DNA from 3 places in the Actinokineospora spheciospongiae genome. Region 1 is predicted to be linked to each of the others. Evidence: riboswitches for the same ligand, from Rfam matches in the RefSeq annotation. Region 1 holds a riboswitch; each other region holds the start of a gene.
The links. Region 1 has a riboswitch for cobalamin ahead of DFQ13_RS12515 (ABC transporter substrate-binding protein). Riboswitches for the same ligand answer to the same signal wherever they lie in the genome.
Positions count from the first base shown of each region.

Region 1 (3,279 bases):
GGTGACCGGTTCCAGGTTCGTCCCGGACGTGGAAGAGGCCGCGTACTTCCTCATCTCCGAAGCGCTCACCAACGTCCTCAAGCACGCCGAGGCCACCCGGGCGACGATCCGCCTCAGCGGCTGCGCCGACCTGCTCGACATCGAGGTCACCGACGACGGTGTCGGTTTCAGCGGCGAGGTGCGGCTGACCGGGCTCCGCGACCGGGTGGACGCGGTGGGCGGTGCGCTGGTGGCCACCAGCGCACCGGGTGCGGGTGCCACCGTGCGGGTCCGGCTGCCGGTTAGGAGGAGCGGTGCCTGAGCGGCCGACGACCCGGGTGGTCCTCGCCGAGGACCACTACCTGGTCCGCGAGGGCACCCGCCTGCTGCTGGAGGACTCCGGTGAGGTCGAGGTGGTGGCCGCCGTGGGCAACGCGGTGGAACTGCTGCACGCGGTGGGCGAACTCCGCCCGGACGCGGTGGTCACCGACATCCGGATGCCGCCGGGCCACCGCACCGAGGGCATCACCGCCGCGCACACCATCCGCGCCGAACACCCCGGCACCGGGGTGGTCGTCCTGTCCCAGCACGCCGACGAGTCCTACGTCTTCGCCCTCTTCCGCGACGGGACCGCGGGGCTCGCCTACCTGCTCAAGGAGCGGGTCGGCGACCTCGACCACCTCCTCGGCGCGATCAAGGAGGTCCGCGCGGGCCGCTCCAGCATCGATCCCCGGGTGGTCGACATCCTCCTGCGCGGTCACAGCCGCGCCGCCGACTCGCCCCTGTCCCGGTTGACCAAGCGGGAGTACGAGGTCCTGCGGCTCATGGCCCAGGGCCACAACAACCGGGCCATCGCCGCCGCCCTGGTGATCGCCGAGTCCACAGTGGAGAAGCACGGGCACTCCACCTTCGCCAAGCTGGGGCTCGGCGAGGAAGACACCCTGCACCGCCGGGTGTCCGCCGTGCTCACCTACCTCCGCCACGACCCGCCGACCTGAGGCGCACCGGGGGTGTGAGGTGCTTCACGCCGCGACGGGTGGGCCGCGGCGGATGTGGACTGTGTTAGCTTTCGCGGGCCAGCCGAGGCCGTGGAAGCGGGTTCGGGCGGGGGAACTCCGGTGCAAGACCGGGACTGACGCGCAGCGGTGAGGGACGGCTTCCGAGCGTTCCAAGTCCGATTACCCACTGGCACCCGCTCCGGCCTGCGGCCGGGGTGGGCGACCGTGCGGTTGGGCTCGCGTGGGGCCCTCGAGGGTGAAGGATTCGGCGTGCGCGGAGCGTGGCGGTTTCGGGTTCTGGTGGGTATCGCGGTCCTGGCGGTCGCCGGGTGCGGTGGGGGTGGGGCGGACACCGCGGCCGGTCAGGGCACCGGGGTGGACAACTGCGGGCGGACTGTCCGGGTGAGCGAGCCGCCGAAGCGGGCGGTGGCACTGAACCAGGGCAGCGCGGAGATCATGCTGGCGCTCGGGTTGGCCGACCGGATGGTGGGCACCGCGACCTGGACCGACCCGGTGCTGCCCGAGCTGGCCGAGGCGAACGCGAAGGTGCCGAGGCTGGCGGACAACGCGCCGTCGTTCGAGCGGGTCCTGGCGGTCGAGCCGGACTTCGTCGCCGCCTCGTTCGAGTCGGTGCTCGGGACCGGTGGGGTGGCGACCCGGGAGCGGTTCGAGGAGCTGGGTGTGACCACCTACCTGTCCCCCACCGACTGCGGCACCAAGGACAACAGCGGCGACGGGGACGGGGTGCGGTCCACGGCGCTGACCATGGACGACGTGTTCCGCGAGATCCGGGACCTGGCGGAGCTGTTCGACGTCACCGAACGCGGAGAGCAGGTCGTGGCGGGGTTGCGGGAGCGGCTCGACACCGCAACCAGGGACCTCGACGCGTCGGGGGTCAGCATCCTGTACTGGTTCGCCAACTCCGAATCACCCTACCTGGCCGGGTGCTGCGGGGCGCCGGGGGTGATCACCGGGGCGCTGGGGGCGAAGAACGTCTTCGACGACACCCGCGCGGAGTGGCCGCAGGTCAACTGGGAGACCGTGGCCGAGCGCGACCCGGCGGTGCTGGTGATCGGGGACCTGACCCGCAAGTCGCAGACCGCGGAGACGGCGGCGGCGAAGATCGCGTTCTTGGAGTCCAACCCGGTGACCTCGCGGATGCGGGCCGTGCAGGGCAGGCGGTACGTGCCGCTGAGCGGGCAGGCGCTCAACCCGACCATGCGCACCGTCGAGGGCGTGGAGAAGGTCGCGGCGGCGCTGCGGGGCTTCGGGCCGCTCGGGTGAGCGCGGCGCCCACGCGCGCCCGGGCCGGCCTGCGGTACGCCGCGGGCCTGGTGCTGCTGGTCGCCTCGACGGCGGTGGTGATCACCATCGGCCCGGCCGACATCGGGGTGGGCGAGGTCTGGCGCACCGTCTTGGCCCACCTCGGCGGCGGGGAGCGGGTGCTCTCGCCGATCCGCGACAGCATCATCTGGCACCTTCGGCTGCCCAGGACGCTGCTGGCAGCCGTGTGCGGGGCCGGGCTCGCGGTGTGCGGGGTCGTGCTCCAGTCGTTGCTGCGCAACCCGCTCGCCGACCCGTTCGTGCTCGGCGTGTCCTCCGGGGCTTCGACCGGTGCGGTGGTGGTCGTCGTCCTCGGGGTCGGCGGCGGTGCGGTGTCGCTGTCGGCGGGGGCGTTCCTGGGGGCGGTCCTGGCGTTCACCCTGGTGCTGGTGCTGAGTCGGCTGCTGGGCGGGCAGTTGGACCGGGTGGTGCTCTGCGGGGTGGCGGCGATGCAGTTGTTCTCCGCGCTCACCTCGTTCATCGTGCTCACCTCGGCCGACGCCGAGACGACCAGGGGCGTGCTGTTCTGGCTGCTGGGGTCGCTGTCGAGCGCGACGTGGACCGAGGTCGGCGTCTGCGCGGCCGTGCTGGCGGTGGCGCTGGCGGTGTGCCTGGGCCACGGCCGCACCCTGGACGCGTTCGCCTTCGGGGAGGACGCCGCGGCGTCGCTCGGCATCCGGGTCGCCCGGGTGCGGGTGGTGCTGCTGTGCGCGACGGCCCTGCTCACGGCGGTGCTGGTGAGTTCGTCGGGGGCCATCGGGTTCGTCGGGTTGGTGCTGCCGCACGCCGCGCGGGCGCTGGCCGGGGCCGGGCACGCCCGCCTGCTGCCCACCTCGGCGCTGGGCGGGGCGATCTTCCTGGTGTGGGTGGACACCGCCGCCCGGTCCGCGCTCGACCCGCAGGAGATCCCCGTGGGCGTGCTGACCTCGCTGATCGGCGTCCCGGCCTTCGTGGTCATCCTCTACCGCACCAGGAGCAG
Region 1 is NZ_QHCP01000004.1:296,877-300,155, reverse strand. Features, by position in the region: gene DFQ13_RS12525 (GAF domain-containing sensor histidine kinase) at 1-301, shown strand, start outside; gene DFQ13_RS12520 (response regulator transcription factor) at 294-977, shown strand; cobalamin riboswitch at 1,040-1,183, shown strand; gene DFQ13_RS12515 (ABC transporter substrate-binding protein) at 1,380-2,261, shown strand; gene DFQ13_RS12510 (FecCD family ABC transporter permease) at 2,258-3,279, shown strand, end outside.

Region 2 (3,279 bases), on a different contig from region 1:
GGTTCGCGCCCACCAGCGGGACGTGGACCGGGACCGCCTGGCGCACCCACTCACCGCAGGGATGCCGGTGAACATCTTCCCCTGCGCGTTCTGGCCCCACCCGCCTGCCGAGCGGACGACTCGGATCACCCCGCGCGGCCCGTCGAACGTGCTGCTCGTGAACAACCTGCGCGACCCCTCGACACCGCACAGCGGCGCCTTGCGGATGCGGCGCGCGTTCGGCGACCGGGCCCGCATGGTCAGCGTCGACTCCGGCGGCCACGGCGCCTACCTGGCCAACGGCAACGCCTGTGGGGACCGGACCGTGACCGCCTTCCTCGTCGACGGCACGCGCCCGGCGCACGACGTCCTCTGCGGGACGTGACAGCGGAATCCCGGTCCGCGGAATTGGAGAAAGGCGGCGCGCTTTTCGGACAAGGGGCCGGTTCCTGCGGCGGGTGACAGGTTTCGGGGCGGCATTTGTCAGGGCGTGGTGGACGCCGAGTCCAGGGGTTCGTGCTCTGTTCCTGACAAAGCTGGTGAATCGGTTTCTGGTGTTCGGGGAATTATGATCGCAATTCCCCCGTTCCGCACATTGTGTATTGCGTTCAGGCGTTCGACCCGAGATGGTGGCGGGGAGTCCATCCGGCGGGACACCAGAGGAGCAGTCGCGTGCGAGAACACCGTCTCGTCCTGGTGGGGATGGGGGCTGACGCCGCGAACCGGGAGACCGATCTGCGAATCCTGGCCGAGGAGGTGGGGGCCAGGGTGGCCTACCTGCAGCTCGGCGCGCCGACCCTGCACGACGTGCTCGACGACCTCGCGGCGACCGAGCCCGGTTCGCTCGTGCGCCTGGTGGCCGTCCCCACGGCGGGGACCGTCTCGCCCGCGCGGTCGTGGTTGCGGCGGGTCGCGGGGGACTGGGTGCGGAGGTTCCCCGGGGTGCTGGCCATCACGGTCGCGGACCGGGCGGTGACCGGGGAGGAGGCGGGTCTGTCCTCTCCCGCCTGGGACACCGCGCCGGGGCACGGCCGCCACGTCCTGGTCTGCCACGGACCGCGGTGCAGCGCGCGGGGGGCCGCCGAGACCGCCGAGGCGCTCGCCCGCGCCCTGCGCGAGCGCGGGGTCGGTGTGGACGGGGTGCTGCTCACCCACACCGGCTGCCTCTACCCCTGCAACCACGGGCCCGTGGTCGCGGTGGCCTCCGACGACCAGTGGTGGGGGCCGGTCACCGCGCAGGGCGCGCGCGACCTCGTTGCCGCCTGGGCCGCCGATCCGCGCAGCGGCGCCCGCAGGCCCGTCAGCAGGCCGGGCGCGCTCGCGGAGGCGCTGCCGCCGCCGCACGGGCAGGGCTGAACCCGACCGCGGGCAACAGCCACGGCCACGTCACACGGCCACGTCACACGGCCACGTCACACGGCCACGTCACACGGCCACGTCACACGGCTCTGTCCCCGGCGGCCGGGACCGTGTTAGGTTCTGCCCGAGCCAGTCGTGCCCGCAAGGCCAGGGAACCCGGTGCGAATCCGGGACTGTCGCGCAGCGGTGAGGGTGACCGGCGGAACACGTGCCACTGGGCCCCGGTGCCCGGGAAGGCGTTCCGGCGGGCTGAACCCGAGTCCGAAGACCTGCTGGCTCGGTCGTCGACCGATCGGGCTTCGCGGATGAGCCCCTGGCGAGAGCGGGTTCGGCGTGCGCGTCGTCGTGTGGCGTGTCCGGTAGCGGGACGCGCAGGGTGCCGACCCTGCCCCTGGTGCTGGCGTTGTCGGTCTGCCTGGTCCTGAGCATGGCGGTGTCGCTGACGCTCGGCTCGGAGTCGCTGCGGCCCGCCGGGGTGTGGCGGGCCGTCGAGGCGGGCCTCACCGGCACCCCGGGCCCCGACCGGGTCTACGACGCCATCGTGTGGGACCTGCGGGCGCCGCGGGTGGTGCTGGCGGCGGTCGTGGGCGCGGGGCTGGCGGTGGCGGGCGCGGTCGTGCAGACCCTGGTCCGCAACCCGCTGGCCGACCCGTACCTGCTCGGCGTCTCCGCGGGCGCCGGGGTGGGCGCGACGCTGGTCATCGTCGCGGGGGCGTTCGGCGGGCTGGGGGTCTGGGGGCTGTCGGCCGGGGCGCTGGCCGGGGCGGTGGTGGCCGCGCTGCTGGTGTTCGGGGTGGCGCTGGCCCAGGGCGGGTTGACCCCGTTGCGGCTCGTCCTCACCGGCGTGGTGCTCTCCGCGGCGTTCTCGTCGGTGTCGAGCTTCCTGGTGTTCGTCGGGGACGAACCGGAGGCGACGCAGGCTGTCCTGCACTGGCTGCTGGGCAGCCTGTCCGGGGCCACCTGGGACAACACCGGCCCCGCGCTGGTCGCCGTCGCCGTGGCCACCGCGGCGCTGGTGGGCGTGCACTCGTGGCTCGACGCCCTCGCCTCCGGCCCGGACGTGGCCGCCGCGCTGGGCGTGCCGGTGCGCGGGGTGCGGATCGGGCTGTTCCTGCTGTCCTCCGTCCTGGTCGGGGTGCTCGTGGCGGTGTCGGGCGGCGTCGGGTTCGTCGGCCTGGTGGTGCCGCACCTGGCCAGGGTCGCGGTCGGCGCGCGGCACGCCGCGGTGCTGCCGGTCGCCGCCGTCGGCGGCGCGCTGTTCCTGGTGTGGGTCGACGTCGTGGCCCGCGTGCTGGTGCGACCGCAGGAGATGCCGCTGAGCGTGGTGACCGGGCTCATCGGCGCGCCGGTCTTCCTGGTCCTGATGGGACGCAGGCACTACAGCTTCTCCGGGGGCGGCCGGTGACGTCGCTGCGGTGCCGCGGGGTGCGCTGCGAGGTCGCGGGGCGGACGGTCGTGTCCGGGGTGGACCTCGACGTCGAGCCGGGGCAGATGCTCGCGCTCGTCGGGGTCAACGGCAGCGGCAAGTCGACCCTGGTCCGCGCGCTGAGCGGGCTGCGCGCCCCGGCCGACGGCGTGGTCGCCGTCGGCGGGCGGGACCTGCGCACGTTGCCCGCCCGCGAGCGCGCCCGGCTGATCGCCTACGTGGGCCAGGAGGAGACACCGCAGGAGGACCTGCTCGTCGGGGAGATGGTGGCGTTGGGGCGGGTCCCGCACCGGCGGCCGTGGGCGCTGGGCCGCGACGAGCACGCGGTCGTCGCGGGCGCGCTGGCCGCCGTCGACCTGGCGCACGCGGTCGACCGGCGCTGCGACCAGCTCTCCGGCGGCGAGCGCCGCCGGGCGATGCTCGCGCGGGCCCTCGCGCAGGGCGGTGGGCTCGTGGTGCTCGACGAGCCCACCAACCACCTCGACGTCGGCCACCAGACCCGGCTGCTGGAGACG
Region 2 is NZ_QHCP01000007.1:148,230-151,508, reverse strand. Features, by position in the region: gene DFQ13_RS20160 (alpha/beta hydrolase) at 1-364, shown strand, start outside; gene DFQ13_RS20155 ((2Fe-2S) ferredoxin domain-containing protein) at 652-1,335, shown strand; cobalamin riboswitch at 1,452-1,629, shown strand; gene DFQ13_RS20150 (FecCD family ABC transporter permease) at 1,715-2,743, shown strand; gene DFQ13_RS20145 (ABC transporter ATP-binding protein) at 2,740-3,279, shown strand, end outside.
Region 2: another riboswitch for cobalamin. It lies ahead of DFQ13_RS20150 (FecCD family ABC transporter permease); the one in region 1 lies ahead of DFQ13_RS12515 (ABC transporter substrate-binding protein).

Region 3 (3,279 bases), 170 kb from region 1:
TCACCGGGGTGGCGCGGACACCGAAGGCCGCGCGGACCACCTCGGAGGCAAGCGCCTCCGCGGGCGGGAGCGCGGGCGCGGTCCGTCCACCGTGGACGACGATCAGGCGGTCGCAGGTGGCCGCGGCCAGCGACAGGTCGTGCATGGCGACGACGACGGTGCGGTGCAGGCCGCGCAGCAGTTCGACCAGGCGCAGTTGGTGGCCGACGTCGAGGTGGTTGGTCGGTTCGTCCAGCACCAGCACCGGGGCCCGCTGGGCCAGTCCGCGCGCCAGGGACACCCGGCGCCGCTCGCCGCCGGACAGGTCCTCGACCGGTCGCCGCGCCAGGTCGGCGAGGCCGACCTCGGCCAGGGCCGCCAGCACGATCGGCCGGTCGGCGTCGTCGGTGTCCCACGGCGCGGCGTGGGGCACGCGGCCGAGGGCGACCGCTTCGCGCACCAGCAACCCCGAGGGGAGGTCTTCGTCCTGGCCGACGAACGCGACCCGCCGGGCCCGGGCCCGCGCGGGCAGCCGGTGCAGGTCCTCCCCGTCGACGAGCACCCGCCCCCGGGGCGGTCGGGTGATCCCCGCCAGCGCCCGCAGCAGGGTCGACTTGCCGCTGCCGTTGGCCCCGACCACGCCGACGACCTGCCCGGGCGCGATGTCGAACGCCACGTCGACCAGCACCGCCCGGCGGCCCACCGCGCAGGTCAGGCCCACCGCGCTCAGCGCGCTCATGCGCCGAACCGGTAGCGGCGCCTGCCCAGCAGGGCCAGGAACGCCGGGGCACCGATGAGGCCAGACACGACGCTCAGCGGGATCTCGGTGGGCCGCACGGCGACTCGGGTGACCACGTCGACCCACACCAGGAACAGCGCCCCGCTCAAGGCCGCGACCGGCAGCACCGCCCGGTGCCTCGGACCCACCAGCAGCCGCGCGGCGTGCGGGACGACGAGCCCGGCGAACCCGATGCCGCCCGAGACCGCGACCAGGACACCCACCAGGACGCCCAGCGCCACGAACAGCCCGACCCGGACCCGGCGCACCGGCACCCCGACCGCCGCCGCGGTGTCCGGTCCGACGAGCAACGCGTCCAACCACCGGCTGCCCAGCAGCAACAGCACCACCACCGCGGGCACCACCGCGGCGGGCAGCAGCAACTGCTGCCAGGTGGCGCCTGCCAGGCTCCCCAACAGCCAGAACAGGACCGACTGGGCGGCGGCGGGGTCCGGGCTGCGGAAGACCAGGTAACTGGCGAGCGCGGAGAACATCGACCCGAGGACGGTCCCGGTCAGCACCAGCCGCAGCGGGGTCAACCCGCCCTGCGCGGTGGCGACCCCGAACACGATCAGCGCCGCCGCCAGCGCACCCACCAGGGCACCGGCGGTCAGGGCGAAGATCCCGGCCGAGGCGAACAGCCCCGTCGTGATCACCGCCGTGGCGCCCACCCCCGCCCCGGAGGACACCCCGAGCAGGTAGGGGTCGGCCAGCGGGTTGCGCACGAGGGTCTGCATCCCGACGCCCGCCACGGCCAACCCGGCACCCACCAGGGCGGCGAGCAGCACCCGGGGCACCCGGAACTGCCAGACGATCGTGTCGGCGGCGAGGTCCACCGCGATCCCGCCGTGCAGCCGCCCCCACAGCGCGCGACCCACCTCGGACAGCCCCAGCGGCTCGGCGCCGAACGCCGTGGACAGGACGAGGCTGAGCCCGAGCACCACCACGAGCACGGAGGCGGTGGTGCCGACGCGGAGCCTCACCCGCGCCCGGACCGGGTGCGGTTCCCCTCGTCGTCCGTCATCGTGACCTCCTCGTGGCTTGCGCGGCCTGGGAACACCAGCGACGGGGAGGGGTCTGGCTGCCGGTCGTCGGTGAGGACGACCGGTCACAGTGGCGCGACCGCTCCGGATTCCCACCGGATTCCCGCACCCGTCACCGACAGCCTAGGCACCCCCACCGGTGCCCCCCGGAACCGGCCCGGGTTCGCCGCGCACCGCCATCGGCAGGACGCGCGAACCCGAGCGGCCCTCGACGCCGCCCGTTCCCGGTGCGGGCCGCAGTCAGGCGGCGTCGCGGGGCAGGCCGAGCATGCGTTCGCCGATGACGTTGAGCTGGACCTCGGTGGTGCCGCCGTAGATCGTCATGGCGCGGCAGGCCACGACCTGGTCCATCCACCGGTCGCTGGGTTCCCCGGAGACCGCCACCACCCCGGCGATCCCGAGCTGTGCCACGCAGAACTCCGCGATCTGCTGCCCGAAGCGCATGCTGAGCAGCTTGCCGACGCTCGACGTCGTGCTCACGTCCACCCCGGAGAGCTGCTTGAGCACCGTACGGGCACCGAGCAGGTCGAGGACGTGGTTCTCGCAGGCGAACTCGCCGACCCGGTTCAGCGCGGTCGCGTCGAGGTCGCGGCCGTCGACGAATTCGAGCAGGTCCGCCAGCGTGGGATAGGAGGCGTTGCCCCGGCCCAGGGCGACGCGTTCGCTGGACAGGGTCGCGCGGGCGACCGTCCACCCCTGACCGGGTTCCCCGACGACGCAGTTGTCGGGAATGAACACGTCGTCGAGGAAGACCTCGTTGAAAAGCTGGGAACCGGTCGCCTCGCGCAGCGGCCGCACGGTGATGCCGGGGGTGGACATGTCGAGGATGAAGTAGGTGATGCCCTCGTGCTTGGGCGCGTCCGGGTCGGTGCGGGCGATGAGCATGGCCCAGTCGGAGAACTGGGCGACCGTGGTCCAGATCTTCTGGCCGTTGACCTTCCACCCGCCCTCCACCCGCGTGGCCCTGGTGGTGAGGGAGGCGAGGTCGGAACCGGCGCCGGGTTCGGAGAACAACTGGCACCACACGACTTCACCGCGCAGGGTCGGCACCACCACGCGCTGCTTCTGCTCCTCGGTGCCGAAGGCGACGATCGGCGGGACCGCCCAGCCGCCCATCAGCAGCTCCGGCAGCGGGATGCCCGCGTGCTTCAGTTCCTCGCTGATGACGACCTGTTCCAGCGGGTCCGCGCCGCGGCCGTGGGGGCGGGGCAGGTGCGGTTGGACCCAGCCGCCGTCGCCGAGCGCCACCAACTGCTCGTCCGGGTCGAGCGCGGCGATCGCGGCCAGTTCCCCGCGCACCGCCTCGCGGATCGCCTCGGCGCCGTCGGGCAGGTCGATGCGGACCCGGCGGGCGTCGCCGCCCAAGGCGTGCCGGGCCACTTCCGCGGACCACTGCGCGCTGCCGCCGAGCAGGCCGCGCAGCGTCAGCGCGCGCCGGTAGTACAGGTGGGCGTCGTGTTCCCAGGTGAACCCGATGCC
Region 3 is NZ_QHCP01000004.1:467,155-470,433, reverse strand. Features, by position in the region: gene DFQ13_RS13100 (ABC transporter ATP-binding protein) at 1-718, opposite strand, end outside; gene DFQ13_RS13095 (FecCD family ABC transporter permease) at 715-1,740, opposite strand; cobalamin riboswitch at 1,808-1,929, opposite strand; gene DFQ13_RS13090 (acyl-CoA dehydrogenase) at 2,041-3,279, opposite strand, start outside.
Region 3: another riboswitch for cobalamin. It lies ahead of DFQ13_RS13095 (FecCD family ABC transporter permease); the one in region 1 lies ahead of DFQ13_RS12515 (ABC transporter substrate-binding protein).